Regions from separate parts of the Metapseudomonas otitidis genome, predicted to be linked through region 2. Evidence: riboswitches for the same ligand, from Rfam matches in the RefSeq annotation. Region 2 holds a riboswitch; each other region holds the start of a gene.
What was found. A riboswitch is a leader RNA that binds a small molecule or an ion and turns the genes downstream of it on or off. The one in region 2 is predicted to bind cobalamin.
Positions count from the first base shown of each region.

Region 1 (5,063 bases), 620 kb from region 2:
GGCTCGGGTCGAGGGTCTTCCAGCCGCTGACGCCGCTGTAGCCGGCCATGCGCTCGCGCAGGCCGAGGGCGATCAGCATGCCGGTGAGGTTCACGTCCTGGCTGACGGCGTGGGTGGGGGCGTGCTCGAACACCACCTGGCGGTTGCAGCTGGTGATGGTCACCGGGTACTGGGTGGCCTGGGCGCTGCCGGCGAGCAGCAGGGCGGCGAGGGCGAGGGAGCGGCTTTTCATGGGGGAGTGATCCAGGTGATGCGTGGGTGGCCGCCGATGGGGTGGCGGTCCACCAGCGCTGGGGTGCCGAACACCTCCAGCAGGCGTTGCGGCGTGAGCACGGCTTCGGGGGTGCCGCTGGCTACCAGGCGGCCGCCATCGAGCACCAGCAGGCGGTCGCAGAAGGCGGCGGCGAGGTTGAGGTCGTGGAAGCTGGCCAGGGTGCTCAGCCGCAGGCGGCGCAGCAGGGCCAGCAGCTCCAGCTGGTAGCGCGGGTCGAGGTGGTTGGTGGGTTCGTCGAGCAGCAGCAGGCCGGGGGCTTGCACCAGGGCGCGGGCCAGCAGGGCGCGTTGTTTTTCGCCGCCGGAGAGCCGGGCGAACGGGGTGTCGCGGTGGGCCTCCAGGGCCACCTGGCGCAGCGCTTCGCCGACCCGGGCGCGGTCGGCGGCGGTGTCGCCGTCGAACGGCCCCTGGTGGGGCGAGCGGCCCATGGCGGCGACCTCGGCGACGCTGAGGCCGAAGTCGCTGGGGAACTCCTGCAGCACCACGGCGACCCGCTGTGCGCACCAGCGCGGCGGCTGGCGCCAGATGTCCTCGTCGTCCACCCGCACCGTGCCGCCGTGGGGGCGGGCGGCGCGGTAGATGCAGCGCAGCAGGCTGCTCTTGCCGCTGCCGTTGGGGCCGATGAGGCCGACGAACTCGCCTTCCGCCACGTCCAGCCCGATGCCGTCCAGGGACCAGCCGGCGAGGGCGCCGTCAGGGGCCCAGCGCAGGTCATGGAGGTTCAGGCGGGACATGGCGTAACCCTCAGAAGCTGTAGTCGGCGGTGACGAAGAACGAGCGCGGCTGGCCCAGCAGCCACTGCTGGCCGCCGTTCTGCTGGGTGACGGCGTAGCGGCGGTCCAGCAGGTTGTTCAGCTCCAGCCCCAGGCGCGTGTCGGGCAGCACCTGCCAGCCGAGGTTGGCGTCGAGCACGGTGTAGCCGGGTACTTTGACGGTGTTGGCGGCGTCGGCGTAACGGGCGTCGACGTAGCGCGCGCCGAGGCCAGCGTCCAGGTCATGGCCGAGCGCCTTGCTGACCCAGAGGTTGGCGGTGCGCCGTGGCACGTCGGTGGGGCGGTTGCCGGACCGGGAGACGAGAAGATCGTCCTTGGCCTCATTGAATTCGTCGTACTCGGCGCGCAGCAGCGAGGCGTTGGCCGAGACGTGCCAGCCCTGCTCCAGAGCCAGTTCCAGGGTCGCCTCCAGGCCGTCGGAGGACTGCTGGCCGATCTGCTGGGCCTGACCTTTTGCTGATTCGCGGGAGAGCAACTTCTTCTTGACGATGTGGTAGGCGGCCAGGGTCCACTCGCCGCGCCCGTCCCAGAACTGCTGCTTGAGGCCGAACTCGGTCTGCTTCGACTCGGTCAGGTCCATATTCTGCTGGCCAGAATTGAGGGTGATGAGGTTGCTGACGCCGTCCTCGCTGGTGGAGTACTGGCCGTAGAAGGACAGCTGCGGGGTGGCGGCGAACACCAGGCCGGCGCGCCAGTTGCCGCCCTGGATGCTGCGGTCGCTGCGCAATGGTTGTGCGCGGTTCTCGTTGGGAAGATCGGTGCGGTCGATGTGGTTCTGGTCGCGACGCAGGCCGGTGACCACGGACCAGCGCTCGCTCAGTTGGGTGCGGTTCTCGGCGAACAGGGCGGCGGTGTGGGTTTCGCTGCGCGAGTGCGGGCGGTAGGCCGAGGCGCTCTGGAAGTAGCCGGGGGCGGGGTTCCACGGGTCGACGTAGTCGCCGTCGATGTCGGTGTAGGGCGCGTTGTTCAGCAGGTCGAAGCGGATGCGGTTGAACTCGCCGCCGACCAGCGTGCGGCTGTCGAGGCCGAACAGTGAGTGGTCGAAGGTGAAGGTCTGGCGGTCGCCGATCTGCTCCTGCTCGTGCTTGATGCGCAGCTGCTCGGCGCGCTTCAGCTGGCCCCGGCCGGCGTCCCAGGTGTAGGCCTCGGCGTTGCGCCAGTAGCGGCGGCTCTTGATGTGGTAGAGCTGGTTGCTGGCGCTGAAGCCTTCGCTGGGCGTCCAGTCGGTGACGAGCCGGGTCCACTGGTCGTTGTAGTGCAGCTCGGCGTTGTGCAGGTTGTAGTTCTTGTCTTTCAGGCTGTCCCGCAGGTGGCCGTCGATCAGCGGCGTGCCGAAATAGTTCATCGGCTGCAGGTCGCCCTGGTCGTGGGCGAGGGTGAAGGCCAGGGCGTCGCTGGCCTGCCAGCGCAGGGCGGCGCTGAGGCCGAGGTTCTTCGAGTCGCCCCGGTCGATCCAGCCGTGGCTGGCCTCGCGGTTGAGGTTGAGGCGGTAGCTGAGGGTGTCGGTGAGCGAGCCGCCGCTGTCCAGGGCCATCTGCTGGCGGTCGTCGGAGCCGTAGCCCAGGCGCAGGCGGTTGCGGATCTCGCCGTCGAAAGGCTTCTTCGGCACCACGTTGATCACCGCGCCGGTGGCGCCTTCGCCGTAGAGCACCGAGGCCGGGCCACGGATCACGTCGATGCGCTCGACCATCCACGGGTCGGTGGGGAAGGTGGTGGTGCCCATGCCGGTGTAGAAGCGCGTGCCGTCGTACAGCTGCATCACCGAGGCGTGGCCGGTGAAGCCCCGGGCCGAGAGGGCGGTGCCGCCGTTGCCGGGGGTGCCGATGTGGGTGATGCCGGGGCTGCGGGTCACGGCGTCCTGCACGGTGGCGTTGTTGCGTGCGCGCACCTCGTCACCGCTGATGGCGCTGGTGCTGGCCGGGGTTTCCAGGGCGGACAGGCCCAGGCGCGAGCCGGCGGGCACGGGCGTGTCGAGGCGGATGGCGGTGTCGTCCGCCTGGTCGGTGACGGCGGTGGCCGGTAGCGCCAGGGTGCCGTCTTCGGCGTGCAGGGAGAAGGAAATGGATAGCGCGAGCAGGCCGAAGGCGGCGCTCGCCGGAGCGTTGGAGCTGAAGGTACGGGACATGTCGTTCCTATCACGTCAGGAATGAATGGAGCCCGGAGGGAATGCAAAGGCGCGCGCGGGCGCGTGCACCCGTGCGAGAAACCGGCCCGTGCCCGCCCACCGCGGGTTTGCCTATCGATGCTCCAGGCCGGTCTCCGGGCTTGCGAGGATCACGCCGCATTCGCCTTCCCATGCCGTGGGCACAGTGGCGTACCGAATGCAGCGCTCGCTTACCGTTGCGGGGGCAGCGCCGGACTGGTCCTGATGGACGCACCGGCTTCCCGTTTCACCTCACGCGCGGCGGCGTGAGGCACCTGGAACGGCGCGCATCTGACCACTGGCACGGGGTGGCGTCAACCGTTGTCGGGAATCATTCGCCCTGTCGGCCGGCCATGGCCGTTCCCATCGCAGCCGGTAGAATGCCCGCCGCCGTTCACTGCCCGGAGGCCCCATGAGCCTGGAACCCCACGATCTCGATGCCATCAGCGCCATCACCCTGGATGACTACCAGCGCAATGCCGAGGGCTTCCGCGAGGGCACCCGCGACCACGACGTGAGCCAGAACATCGAGGCGCTGCTGCGCCATCTGGGGCCGGGCGGGCCGTTCGACATCCTCGACTTCGGCTGCGGCCCGGGGCGCGACCTGCAGACCTTCCGCCGCCTCGGCCATCGCCCGGTGGGGCTGGACGGTACGGCGCGCTTCGTCGAAATGGCCCGCACCGATGCCGGTTGCGAGGTTTGGCAGCAGAACTTCCTGGCGCTGGAGCTGCCCGCCGAGCGCTTCGATGGGGTGTTCGCCAATGCCAGCCTGTTCCACGTGCCGCTGCAGGAGTTGCCGCGTGTACTCGGCCAGTTGCACGCCACCCTGCGGCCGGGTGGCGTGTTGTTCAGCTCCAATCCACGGGGGCAGAACGAGGAGGGCTGGAACGGCCAGCGCTACGGCGCCTGGCACGACTACGCGCGCTGGCGTGAGTTGCTGGAGGCGGCGGGCTTCCAGGCGCTGGAGCACTATTACCGGCCGGCGGGGCTGCCCCGCGAGCAGCAGCCCTGGCTGGCGAGCGTGTGGCGGAAGCCGGCCTGAGCAACGGCCATTGCCGGGGGGCTGTCGAGAGATGCCTGGGCAGGGCACCGTCTGAAAAGCTATGCCCAAAAGCGTGTTGCTGATTATCGAGTTCTATTGATGTCACCTGTTTCGCCTTGCCGGGCGAGCAACCGTGTTCAGCGTCAAGCCACTTGAGGCCTGAAATGTGCCTGATCACGGAGCATCGCATTGAGGATGGTGAGCAGTTTCCGCATGCAGGCGACGACCGCTACTTTGCCGGGTTTCCCCTGTTCTTTTAGTCTCCGATAGAAGCTGTGCACGACCTCGTTGCGGCTGCGAATGGCCGACAGCGTGGCCATGTAGAGCACCTTCCTGACTTCGGATCGCCCACCCCAAACTCGCCGGGTACCCCGGTAGTAGCCGCTGTCCCGGTTGAAGGGCGCGACACCCACCAATGCCGCAATCTGCTTGCGGTTCAGGTGGCCCAGCTCTGGTAGTAGAGCCAGCAACGTGATTCGACATACGGGCCCAATACCTTTCACTTCAGCCAGCAAGTCATCCTTGGCCCGCCAGATCTCTGATTTTTGAATGGCATCATTCAACCCTGCATCGCTGGCTCTGAGGCGCTTTTCCAGCCACTGGATATGCAGCTTGATGTCACGCCGCAAGGCCTTGCCTGCTGCCTGCTGCAAGCGCAGCTTCTCGGCGACCATCATGTCGACCAATTGACGCCGACGCCCAACTAGATCCGCCAGTTCGAGCGCTTGCTCCTCGGGTAGCGGCCGTACGGTGGGACGAATGGCAATCCCGAATGTGGCGAGAACCCGAGCATCCAACGCGTCAGTCTTGGCCAGTTGGCCCGATGCCTTG
Region 1 covers NZ_AP022642.1:3,820,992-3,826,054, reverse strand. Annotated here, with positions in the region: gene PotMrB4_RS17490 (ABC transporter substrate-binding protein) at 1-232, opposite strand, end outside; gene PotMrB4_RS17485 (ABC transporter ATP-binding protein) at 229-1,008, opposite strand; gene PotMrB4_RS17480 (TonB-dependent receptor) at 1,019-3,172, opposite strand; cobalamin riboswitch at 3,281-3,484, opposite strand; gene PotMrB4_RS17475 (class I SAM-dependent methyltransferase) at 3,603-4,232, shown strand; gene PotMrB4_RS17470 (IS110 family RNA-guided transposase) at 4,376-5,063, opposite strand, start outside.
Region 1: it holds a riboswitch for cobalamin, as region 2 does, so the genes downstream of both, PotMrB4_RS17480 (TonB-dependent receptor) here and btuB (TonB-dependent vitamin B12 receptor) in region 2, are expected to answer to the same signal.

Region 2 (5,063 bases):
CGTTCGGGGGATTCGCTCATGGGAGTCCTCGGTTCGGGGCCGACGCGGGCGCCGGCGGAAGGATGCGCAGTTTACGCCGGGTGCGGCGGCGGCCCGAAGGCTTTTCCGCCGCACCCGGCAAGGATGTTCAGGGGTTACAGGGCCTGGTAGCGGACGCTGAAGTAGACGGCCTGGCCGGGCTGGTTGAAGTCCTTGGCGGTCTCGTAGTCAGCCGCGAAGAGGTTGCTGACCTTGGCTTGCAGGCGCCATTCCTCGTTCAGCCAGTACTCGCCACGCAGGTCGAGGGTGGCGAAGCCGGCCAGGCGGTCGTCGTTGGCCACGTCGTCGAAACGCCGCCCTTCGGCGTGCAGGGTGGCGCCCAGGCCGACGGCACCGATGCGCCGGTCCAGGTCCAGGTTGAACACCTGCTGGGCACGACGTGGCAGCTGCTTGCCGTGGTTGCCGTCGTGGGCGCGGTTGACGCTGTCGAGCAGGGTCAGGTTGGCGTTCCAGTCCCAGCCGAGCCAGCGGCTGCCGAGGCTCAGCTCGGCGCCGTCGATGCGCGCCTTGCCGATGTTGTTGGGGCCGCCGAAGGGGCCGGTGCCGGCCTGGGCATCGTGGACGATGAGGTCGTCGACGTGGGTGCGGAACAGGTTGGCCGACCAGTGCCCCCAGTCGTGTTCGCCGCTCAGCGCCGCTTCGAGGCTTTCGGAGGTCTCGGCCTTGAGCCTGGGGTTGCCGTAGTCGGGGTAGTACAGCTCGTTGAAGGTGGGCGCCTTGAAGGCAGTGCCGTAGCTGAGGCTGAAGCGCAGCGCCTTGCTGAGGGCGTAGCCCCAGGCGGCGCTGCCGGTGTCGTGGCGGCCGAACTGCTGGTTGTCGTCGCGGCGCAGGGCGAGCTGCCAGTCATGCCGGCCGGCTTCCCCCAGGTACTGGGCGAAGGTGCCCCGATTGAGGCGCGAGTCGCGGTCGAAGCGGGTGGAGCTGTCCACCTCGTCCTGCTGCCAGTCATGGCCGATGCTGAAGGTGTGGCCCTCGGCCAGGGTGAATTCGTTGAGCCAGGAGGCGGTGTCGCGGCGGGTGTCGAAGCGCGAGTCGAACTGCCCGCCGGCCTCGGTGCGCGACAGGTCTTCGCTGCGCCCGGCCTGGAGGGTGATGCCCCAGGGCTCCACCGGGCTGAAACGGGCGCGCCCGCCGATGACGCGCTGCTCGTTGTCGGCGTTGGCATTGCGGCCGCCGCCGGGGCTGGACCGCGACACCAGGTCCAGGTCGGTGTGGGCCTTGGCCCGCAGCAGGGTGCCATCCAGTTCCAGGCCGTTGTCGAAGCGGTAGCCGGCGCGCAGGTTGCCGGAGAGGTTGCGGTAGCCGTCGGCGTCGCCCTCGTGGTAGCTGCTGCGCGCGCGGGTGGCGTCGATGCCGTCGCTGTCCTGGCTGCTCATGCCCAGGCTGTACCAGCCCTGCTCGCCGCCGCCGCTGACGCCGGCACTGCCCTGGTAGCTGTCGTGGGTGCCGTAGCCGGCGGAGAACCAGGGCTTGGCGGTGCCGTCGCCGCTGCCCTGGCGGGTGAAGATCTGGATCACTCCGCCGATGGCTTCGGAGCCGTAGAGGCTGGAGCGCGGGCCACGGACCACCTCGATGCGCTCGATCAACTCCACCGGCAGGTCCTGGAAGGCAGCCAGGCCGTTGCTGGCCGCGCCGATCTTCACCCCGTCCACCAGCACCAGCACGTGGTCGGACTCGGCGCCGCGCATGAACAGCGTGGTGTTCTTGCCGGGGCCGCCGTTGTTGCTGAGGGTGACGCCGGGCACCTGGCGCAGCAGCTCGGGCACCGAGTGGGCCTGGCTGCGCTCGATGGCGTCGCGGTCGATGACGGTGGTGGCGGCCAGGCTGGCGCGCACTGGCTGCGAGGTGCGCGTGGCGGTGACGCTCTGGGGCGCCAGTTCGAGGGGCTCGCCATGGGCCGGCAGAACGGCACCGAGGCCGAGCAGCATCCATGTGGCGGATGCCCGGGATACGGGGGACTGCATGTGGGGTCTCCGTCGCGCCACCCGCGCGACTCCAGGGATGGATGCATGGCCGTGGCCATGCTCGCTCGCACCGGGCCGGTCTCCGGGCTTGCGAGCGGAACCTGGGGTTCCCCGACCGCGCCTTCCCATGCGTGGGCACAGTGGCTGGATGCGGTGGTTGACTCGCCTACCGTTGCGGGGGCAGCGCCGGATTCTTGATGGAATGGACCGGCTTCCCTGTTTCACCCCACCGGCCAAAAGCCGTGGGGCACCTGGTGCAGGCGCGCAGCTTAGTGGCGCGGCGGGACAGGGTCAATCGAGCCCGCGCCGCGCCGGACGGGAGGGTTCAGGCGCCGTCCTTCTCGCAGTTGACCATCCAGGGCACGCCGAAACGGTCTTCGAACATGCCGAAGCGAACGGCCCAGAAGGTGGGCTCCAGGGGCATCTGCACGGTGCCGCCGGCACTGAGCCCGCTGAACACCCGCTCGGCCTCGGCAATGCTGTCGACGTTGAGCGACACCGAGCAGCCGCGAATGCCGGCGTGGGGCTGCTCGGGCAGGCTGTCGGAGGCCATCAGCGACTGGCCGTCGCGGGTCAGGCAGGCGTGGATGATGTGCCCGTGGCAATCAGTGGGTACGTGGGCAGCGGCCGGGGTTTCGCCGAAGGTCATCATCCGGAGTTCGCCACCGAGTACATCGGCGTAGAAGGTGAAGGCCTCCCGGCAGGTGCCGGGGAAGATCAGGTAGGCATTGATGCGCATGAGGGGGTTCCTCCCTGTGGGGTTCCGCCACGCTCCGTGGCGGCCCCCTCATGCTCCGCCGATCCGCCGGATTGTCGATGACCGTCCGGCGAACGGCGTCGGTGCGCCGCTCAGTTCCGGGGCAGGCGGATGCGGAACTCGGCGCCGCCCAGGGGCGAGTCGCCCAGGGCCAGTTCGCCCTCGAAGCTCTCGACGATGTCCAGCACCACGGCAGTGCCGATGCCCTGCCCCGGGTGCTGGGCGTCGGCCCGCTCGCCGCGCTGGAGGATGCGCGCGCGCTGGTCCGGGGGTACGCCGGGGCCGTCGTCCTCCACCACCAGCTCGCAACTGGCCTCGTGCTCTCGGGCGCTGACCCGCACGGTGCCGAGGCACAGCCGGTAGGCGTTCTCCAGCAGGTTGCCGAGCATCTCCAGCAAGGCGCCCTGCTCCACGGGCACCTGCAGGTTCGGGTCGAAGTCCCGCAGGACCCTGACCCGCTTGTCGCGATAGACCTTGTCGAGGGCGTCGCAGAGGGTGTCCAGCAGCGGGGCGAGCTGCACCCGGTGGCGCACCAGGCCGCTCTTGCGCAGGGTGGCCCGTTGCAGCTGGTAGCCGATCTGCTGGCTCATGCGTTCGATCTGGTTGCGCAACACCCGCGCCGGTTCGGTGTCGCCAGGGCGGGTGGCGATGGTCTCGCTGACGCCCTGCAGCACCGAGAGCGGCGTCTTGAGGCTGTGGGCCAGGTCGTCGAGGGAATGGCGGTAGCGCTCGCGCTGGCGGCGTTCGCTGTCCAGCAGGCGGTTGAGGGACTTGGTCAGGCGCAGCAGCTCGCGGGGGTGGGCGTCGCTCAGGGCATCGCGGGTGCCGGACTCCACCTGGTCCAGCTCCTCACTGAGGCGGCGCAGGCTGCGAAAGCCCCAGGTGAGGCCGAACCAGAGCATCACCAGCAGCACCAGCAGGGCCGTGCCGAGCCAGAAGTAGAGCTGCTGGAGGAAGCCGTCGTGCATCACCTGGTAGTCGCTCATCGGTTGCATGGTGACGATGCTGAAGGCAGCGGCCTGGTCGCGCAGCAGGTCGATCTCGACGTCGTAGACGAAGAAGCGCCGGCCGCGATCGTCGTGGATCTGGGTGAACTCGTGGCCACGTCCGTCGTAGCGCGGCATGTAGTGGACGCTCTCGTCCTGAGAGGAGCGCGACTGCCAGATCAGGCGGCCGTCGCTGTCGTAGATGAAGCCGAGCTGGTGGGCGTCGAGGTTGTCGAATTCCTCGTCGGGGAGCTTGTCGGGCATGTCGAGCTTGCCGTCGACGATGCGGGCGGCAGCGATCAGCGCGCTGGCATCGGCCGCGAGGCGCTTCTCGATGGCCTGCTCCATGGCGGTGTCGAAGGCTTTGCTGAGCACCGGCAGCAGCGCCAGCATGAACAGCACCGCCAGGCCGGCGGCGCCGAGCATCAACCGCAGGCGCAGGGAGAACCCCGCCAGGGGGTGTCGCCTCATCGGCAGCGCTCGGTGAACAGGTAGCCCTGGCCGCGCACCGTGTCGATGGGGCGGAAGCCGTTGTCGCCTTCGAGCTTGCGCCGCAGCCGGCCGACCAGCACTTCGATGACGTTGGGGTCGCGCTCGTCGTCGTCCGGGTAGAGCTGCTCCATCAGCCGCTCCTTGGCGACCACCTGCTGGTGGTGGCGCATGAGGTATTCGAGGATGCGGTATTCGAAGGCGGTGAGCCCAAGGGACTCGCCGTTCATCATCGCCTGCTTGCGGTTCAGGTCGAGCACCAGGGGCCCGGCCTCGATGGTGGACTGGACGAAGCCGGACGAACGCCGCAGCAGGGCATTGAGGCGGGCCTCCAGCTCTTCGAACTGGAACGGCTTGACCACGTAGTCGTCGGCGCCGGCGGCCAGGCCTTCCACCTTGTCCTGCCAGTTGCCACGGGCGGTGAGGATGAGGATGGGGAAGGTCTTGTCGCGGCTGCGCAGCTGGCGGATCAGGTCGAGCCCGCTCATGCCGGGCAGGCCCAGGTCCACCACGGCCAGGTCGTGGTGATACTCCTCGGCGCGGTACAGCGCCTCCTCGGCATCGGCGACAGCGTCCACCACGTGGCCCTGCTCGCCCAGGCGGGTGTAGAGGTGGTGGCGCAGCAGCGCCTCATCTTCCACGACCAGCAGTTTCATCAGCGTCTCCATGAAGAGGGCCGGGCAGGTGCCCGGCCCGTGGGTGCAGCGGGTCAGAACTTGTAGGTGGCACCAACGTAGGCCTGGGAGCTGCTGTGCAGGTCCAGGGAGCCCAGCTTGGGACCGCCGTGGGGCGCGACTTCGGTGCTGGCGTTGGTACGCAGGTAACGAT
Region 2 covers NZ_AP022642.1:4,442,320-4,447,382, forward strand. Annotated here, with positions in the region: gene cobO (cob(I)yrinic acid a,c-diamide adenosyltransferase) at 1-20, opposite strand, end outside; gene btuB (TonB-dependent vitamin B12 receptor) at 135-1,967, opposite strand; cobalamin riboswitch at 2,060-2,273, opposite strand; gene PotMrB4_RS20455 (VOC family protein) at 2,329-2,742, opposite strand; gene PotMrB4_RS20460 (ATP-binding protein) at 2,853-4,217, opposite strand; gene PotMrB4_RS20465 (response regulator) at 4,214-4,891, opposite strand; gene PotMrB4_RS20470 (outer membrane protein) at 4,945-5,063, opposite strand, start outside.

Region 3 (5,063 bases), 2.5 Mb from region 2:
GGCCGTAGGTTTCGGCGCGGGTCAGCGGCGGCATCAGGTGGTCGATGATCACCGCCTGGGCGCGGCGCTTGGCCTGGGCGCCTTCGCCGGGGTCGTTGACGATGAAGGGGTAGATGTTCGGCAGCGGCCCCATCACCGCGTCCGGCCAGCATTCGGCGGACAGGCCGACACCCTTGCCGGGCAGCCATTCGAGGTTGCCGTGCTTGCCGACGTGCACCAGCGCATCGGCGCCGAACACCTCGCGCAGCCAGAAATAAAAGGCCAGGTAGCCGTGGGGCGGTACCAGCGACGGGTCGTGGTAGATGGCCGCCGGGTCCAACTGGTAGCCCCGCGCCGGCTGGATGCCGACGAAGGCGAGGCCGAAGCGCAGGCCGGCGATCATCATCCGTCCGCTGCGGAACATCGGGTCCTGTTGCGGCTCGCCCCAGCGCTCCGTCACCGCCCGCTGGTTGGCTTCGGGGAGGCGGGAGAAGCAGGCGAGGTAGTCGTCCAGGGCCAGGCTCTGGGCGCAGGGGCGGGCGTCGAGGTTGTCGAGGTCGTTGCTGACGCCGCCCAGCAGGCTGTGGATGAGGGCGGTGCCGCTCTCCGGCAGGCCGGCCACGGGGTAACCCCGGGCCTCCAGGGCGCGGAGGATATTCAGCGCGCCGGCCGGGGTGTCCAGGCCCACGCCGTTGCCGATGCGGCCGTCACGGGTGGGGTAGTTGGCGAGGATCAGCGCCACGCGCTTGTCGGCGTTGGCCTTGCGCGCCAGCAGCAGCCAGCGCCGCGCCAGTTCGGCGACGAAGTCCATGCGCTCGACATGGGGCAGGTAGCAGACCACGTCGCTCTGGCTGCGCTCGCTGCGCCAGGCCAGGCCTTTGAAGCTGATGGCGCGGGTGATGAGGCGGCCGTCCAGCTCCGGCAGGGCGACGTGCATGGCCAGGTCACGGGGGCCCAGGCCCTGGGCGTTGGCCTCCCACTGGGGCTGGTTGTCCAGGCTGCAGATGGCCTGGAACACCGGCACGTCGCGGCGGAACGGGCGCAGGCTGGGGGCCTCCGGCGAGGACTGGGCGAAGCCGGTGGTGTTGATGATCAGCTCGACGCCGGCCTCGTCCAGCCAGTCTTCGAGGGTGGCCAGGCAGGCGGCCTCCTTGAGGCTGGCCACGGCGATGGGCAGGGGGTTGAGGCCCTGGGCGGCGAGGCGTTCGCAGAAGGTGTCGAGGAAGCCGGTGTTCGCCGCCTGCAGGTGGGTGCGGTAGAACACCAGCGCCACCACGGGCTGCTCGGGTTGCCAGTCGGCGCGCCAGTGGGCGAGCCCGGCGTTGGGCTGGCGCGGGTGGTAGACCGCGACGCGGGGCAGCGCCCTGGGCTCCTCCCAGGGCATCGCGTGGCCCAGGCAGCGGCTGGCGAGGCAGGCGAACAGCTGCCGGGCGTTGTCCAGCCCGCCCTGGCGCAGGTAGTGCCAGTAGCGCTCGGCATCCTCTGTGGGAACGGTGCAGAGCCGTGCCAGCTCGGGATCGGGGCGGTCGTCTCCGGGCACCAGGATCAGCGTGGCGCCGCGCTCGGCCAGCGCCACCAGTTGCTCGATGCCGTAGCGCCAGTAGCCGACGCCGCCGTGCACGGAGATGAGGATGACCTTGGCGTGCTGCAGCACCTCGTCGACGTAGAGGTCCACCGAGGCGTGGTTCTGCAGCTGCATCGGGTTGGCCAGGCGCAGGCTCGGGTAGTCCTCCGGCAGCGTGCGGGCGGCCTCGGCCAGCAGCGCCAGGTGCGAGTCGCCGCTGCAGAGGATGACCAGCTCGGCGGGCGTCTGGGCCAGATGGGCGATGCCATCGTCGGGGACGAAGCCGCCGGGCTGGGTGCGCAACAGGTGCATGGCTCGGGCCTCGGCTCGGTGGAGCGGCCCTCTCCCGGGGGAGAGGCGCCGGTTCGGTGGTTACGCCAGGGCGGTGCGCAGTTCGTTGGCGATGGTGGCCTGGTCCAGCTCCTGGCCGATCACCACCAGGCGGGTGGCGCGGGGCTCGTCGCTGCGCCAGGCGCGGTCGAAGTGCTTGTCGAAGCGCTTGCCGACGCCCTGCACCAGCAGGCGCATGGGCTTGCCGGTGACGGCGACGAAGCCCTTGATGCGCAGGATGGCGTGGCGTTCCACCAACTGGCCGAGGGCCGCGAGCAGGGCGCGCTCGTCCACTTCCGGGAGGTCGACGTGGAAGGAGTCGAACTCGTCGTGGTCGTGGTCCTCGTGTTCTTCGTGGTCGTGGTGGGTGGGGCGGCTGTCGATGTGCAGCTCGGCTTCGGCGTTCAGGCCCAGCAGCACGTCCAGCGGAAGCTTGCCGGAGGCGGCCTCGACCACCTTCACCGCCGGCGGCAGCTCTTCGCTGACTTCGGCGCGTACGGCGGCCAGGGCGTCGGCATCCAGCAGGTCGGTCTTGTTGAGGATCACCAGGTCGGCGCTGGCCAGCTGGTCTTCGAAGAGTTCGTGCAGGGGCGATTCGTGGTCGAGGTTCGGGTCCTGCTTGCGCTGCTCGTCCACCTGGTCGGGGAAGGCGGCGAAGGTGCCGGCGGCGACGGCGGGGCTGTCCACCACGGTGATCACCGCGTCCACGGTGCAGGCATTGCGGATCTCGGGCCACTGGAAGGCCTGCACCAGGGGCTTGGGCAGGGCCAGGCCGGAGGTCTCGATGAGGATCTGGTCGAGGTCGCCACGGCGCGCCACCAGTTCGCGCATGACCGGGAAGAACTCTTCCTGCACGGTGCAGCACAGGCAGCCGTTGGCCAGTTCGAAGACGCGGCCCACGGCCTCTTCCTCGCTGCAGCCGATGCTGCATTGCTTGAGGATGTCGCCGTCGATGCCCAGCTCGCCGAATTCGTTGACGATCACCGCGATGCGGCGACCCTGGGCGTTGTCCAGCATGTGGCGGAGGAGGGTGGTCTTACCGGCACCGAGGAAGCCGGTGACGATGGTGACGGGGAGCTTGGCCAGGGTTTTCATGCGCGCCTCTCAGGTGCTCTGTGGCGGGCATGACGAATGCAGCGGGCCGGGCCCACTGGAGGTATTCGCCACCGGATCACCCCGCCCGGTTGTCTGGAAATTCGCCGAGGCAGGTCTCCTGGCTCGCAGCCTGGCGCGGGGCGCCGCCGGGTCCGCCTTCCCGCCCGTGGGCAGTGGCTGTGGACAGGGCATCAGCTGCTTACAGTTGCGGGGGCAGCCGTGGCTTGGACCACGTTCCCTCTTAGCTCCAGCGCTCGCTGGAGAACCTCGAAAGGACGGAAGGCTACGCAGGGCCCGGGCGGCGGTCAATCGCGTTGGTTGACGCCTCGTCGGGCCCGTGCTGTCCTTGCGCGGATTTTTCCCGCCCGGTCGCCTGCCACGCCATGAACCCCGCTGCTCCTTCCCTGACGCCGCCTTCGCTGGTGGCCGGTTTCGGCTGCCGCCAGGGCTGCACGGCGGCGGAGCTGGGGGCCTTGCTGGATGCCTGCCTGGCCGAGGCCGGGGTGCCGCCGGCGCGCCTGGCGGCGTTGGCGACCCGCGAGGACCGCGCCCTGGAGCTAGGCCTGCAGGCGCTGGCGGCGGAGCGCAACCTGCCGTTGCAGGGCGTTTCCCCCGAGGCGCTGAACGCCCTGGAGGCGCGCCTGAGCCAGCCGTCCGAGCGGGTCCGCGCCCTGGCCGGCAGTGCGGGGGTGGCCGAGGCGGCGGCCCTGGCGCTGGCCGATCGGCTGGGGCAGGGGCCTTCGCACCTGCTGCTCGACAAACGCCGCAGTGCTCGCGCGACCTGCGCGTTGGCCTGCATCCACCTGGAGGCTGAACGGCCATGACGGTCTATTTCATTGGCGCCGGTCCGGGCGATCCGGAACTCATCACGGTGAAGGGGCAGCGGCTGATCCACCGCTGCCCGGTGATCCTCTATGCCGGCTCGCTGGTGCCGGAGGCGGTGCTGGAGGGGCACCAGGCGCAGCAGGTGGTGAACACCGCCGAGCTGCACCTGGAGCAGATCGTTGCGCTGCTGGCCGAGGCCCATGCCCGGGGCCAGGACGTGGCGCGGGTGCATTCGGGCGATCCGTCGCTGTATGGCGCCATCGGCGAGCAGATCCGCCACCTGCGCGAGCGTGGCATTCCCTACGAGATCGTGCCGGGCGTTACTGCCACGGCGGCCTGTGCGGCCCTGCTGGGCTGCGAGCTGACGCTGCCGGAGGTGTCGCAGACGCTGATCCTCACCCGCCACGCCAGCAAGACGCGGATGCCCGAGGGCGAGTCCCTGGGGGACCTGGCCCGTCACCGGGCGACCCTGGCGATCCACCTGGGGGTGAGCCGGATCGAGGAAATCGTCGCCGAACTGCTGCCGCACTACGGGCCGGCCTGCCCGGTGGCGGTGATCCACCGCGCCAGCTGGCCGGACCAGGCCCAGGTCACCGGCACCCTCGCCGACATCGCCGAGAAGGTGCGGGCCGTGGGCTTTCGCCGGACGGCGCTGATCCTGGTGGGGGAGGTGCTGGCGGCCGAGGGCTTTGCCGACTCGTCGCTGTACCGCGCCGGGCATGCGCACCTGTACCGGCCGGGCGAGTGACGGCTCGGTCGCGAGAGGATCGCTGCATATCGCTGAGTGTTGCCTGCCGGATGCCGGCTTTTTCGCCTGCGTTCGCCTTGCCCGCCCCGATCCGCCCGGGCTTTTCGGCGGGCCTGTAGTGACGTACCGCTGTGAAACCCGCAGAATGCAGCCTTTCCGGCCTTTGGCCGGCCCGTCCGTATGACTTCGGCCTTGAGCGACCTGACTCCTTATGCGAATGCGCTTGATGCTGCTGGGCGGTGGCAATGCCCTTGGACAGGCGCTGATTCGCCTGGGTGCCGAGGATGATGTGGGGTTCCTCGCCCCGCGCCCGCCCGAGCAGGGTTGGGACGCCGCCAGCCTGACGCAGTTGCTCGACGACACCCGCCCCGACGCGGTGGTGAACCTCGCCTACTACTTCGACTGGTTCCAGGCCGAAGACGTGAGCGCTGAGCGCTTCGCGGCCCAGGAGCGGTCGGTGGAGCGCCTCGCCGAGCTGTGCCAGCACCACAACATCGTGCTGCTGCAGCCTTCCAGCTACCG
Region 3 covers NZ_AP022642.1:875,615-880,677, forward strand. Annotated here, with positions in the region: gene cobN (cobaltochelatase subunit CobN) at 1-1,855, opposite strand, end outside; gene cobW (cobalamin biosynthesis protein CobW) at 1,916-2,968, opposite strand; cobalamin riboswitch at 3,060-3,253, opposite strand; gene PotMrB4_RS04140 (cobalamin biosynthesis protein) at 3,352-3,792, shown strand; gene cobM (precorrin-4 C(11)-methyltransferase) at 3,789-4,541, shown strand; gene PotMrB4_RS04150 (sugar nucleotide-binding protein) at 4,753-5,063, shown strand, end outside.
Region 3: it holds a riboswitch for cobalamin, as region 2 does, so the genes downstream of both, cobW (cobalamin biosynthesis protein CobW) here and btuB (TonB-dependent vitamin B12 receptor) in region 2, are expected to answer to the same signal.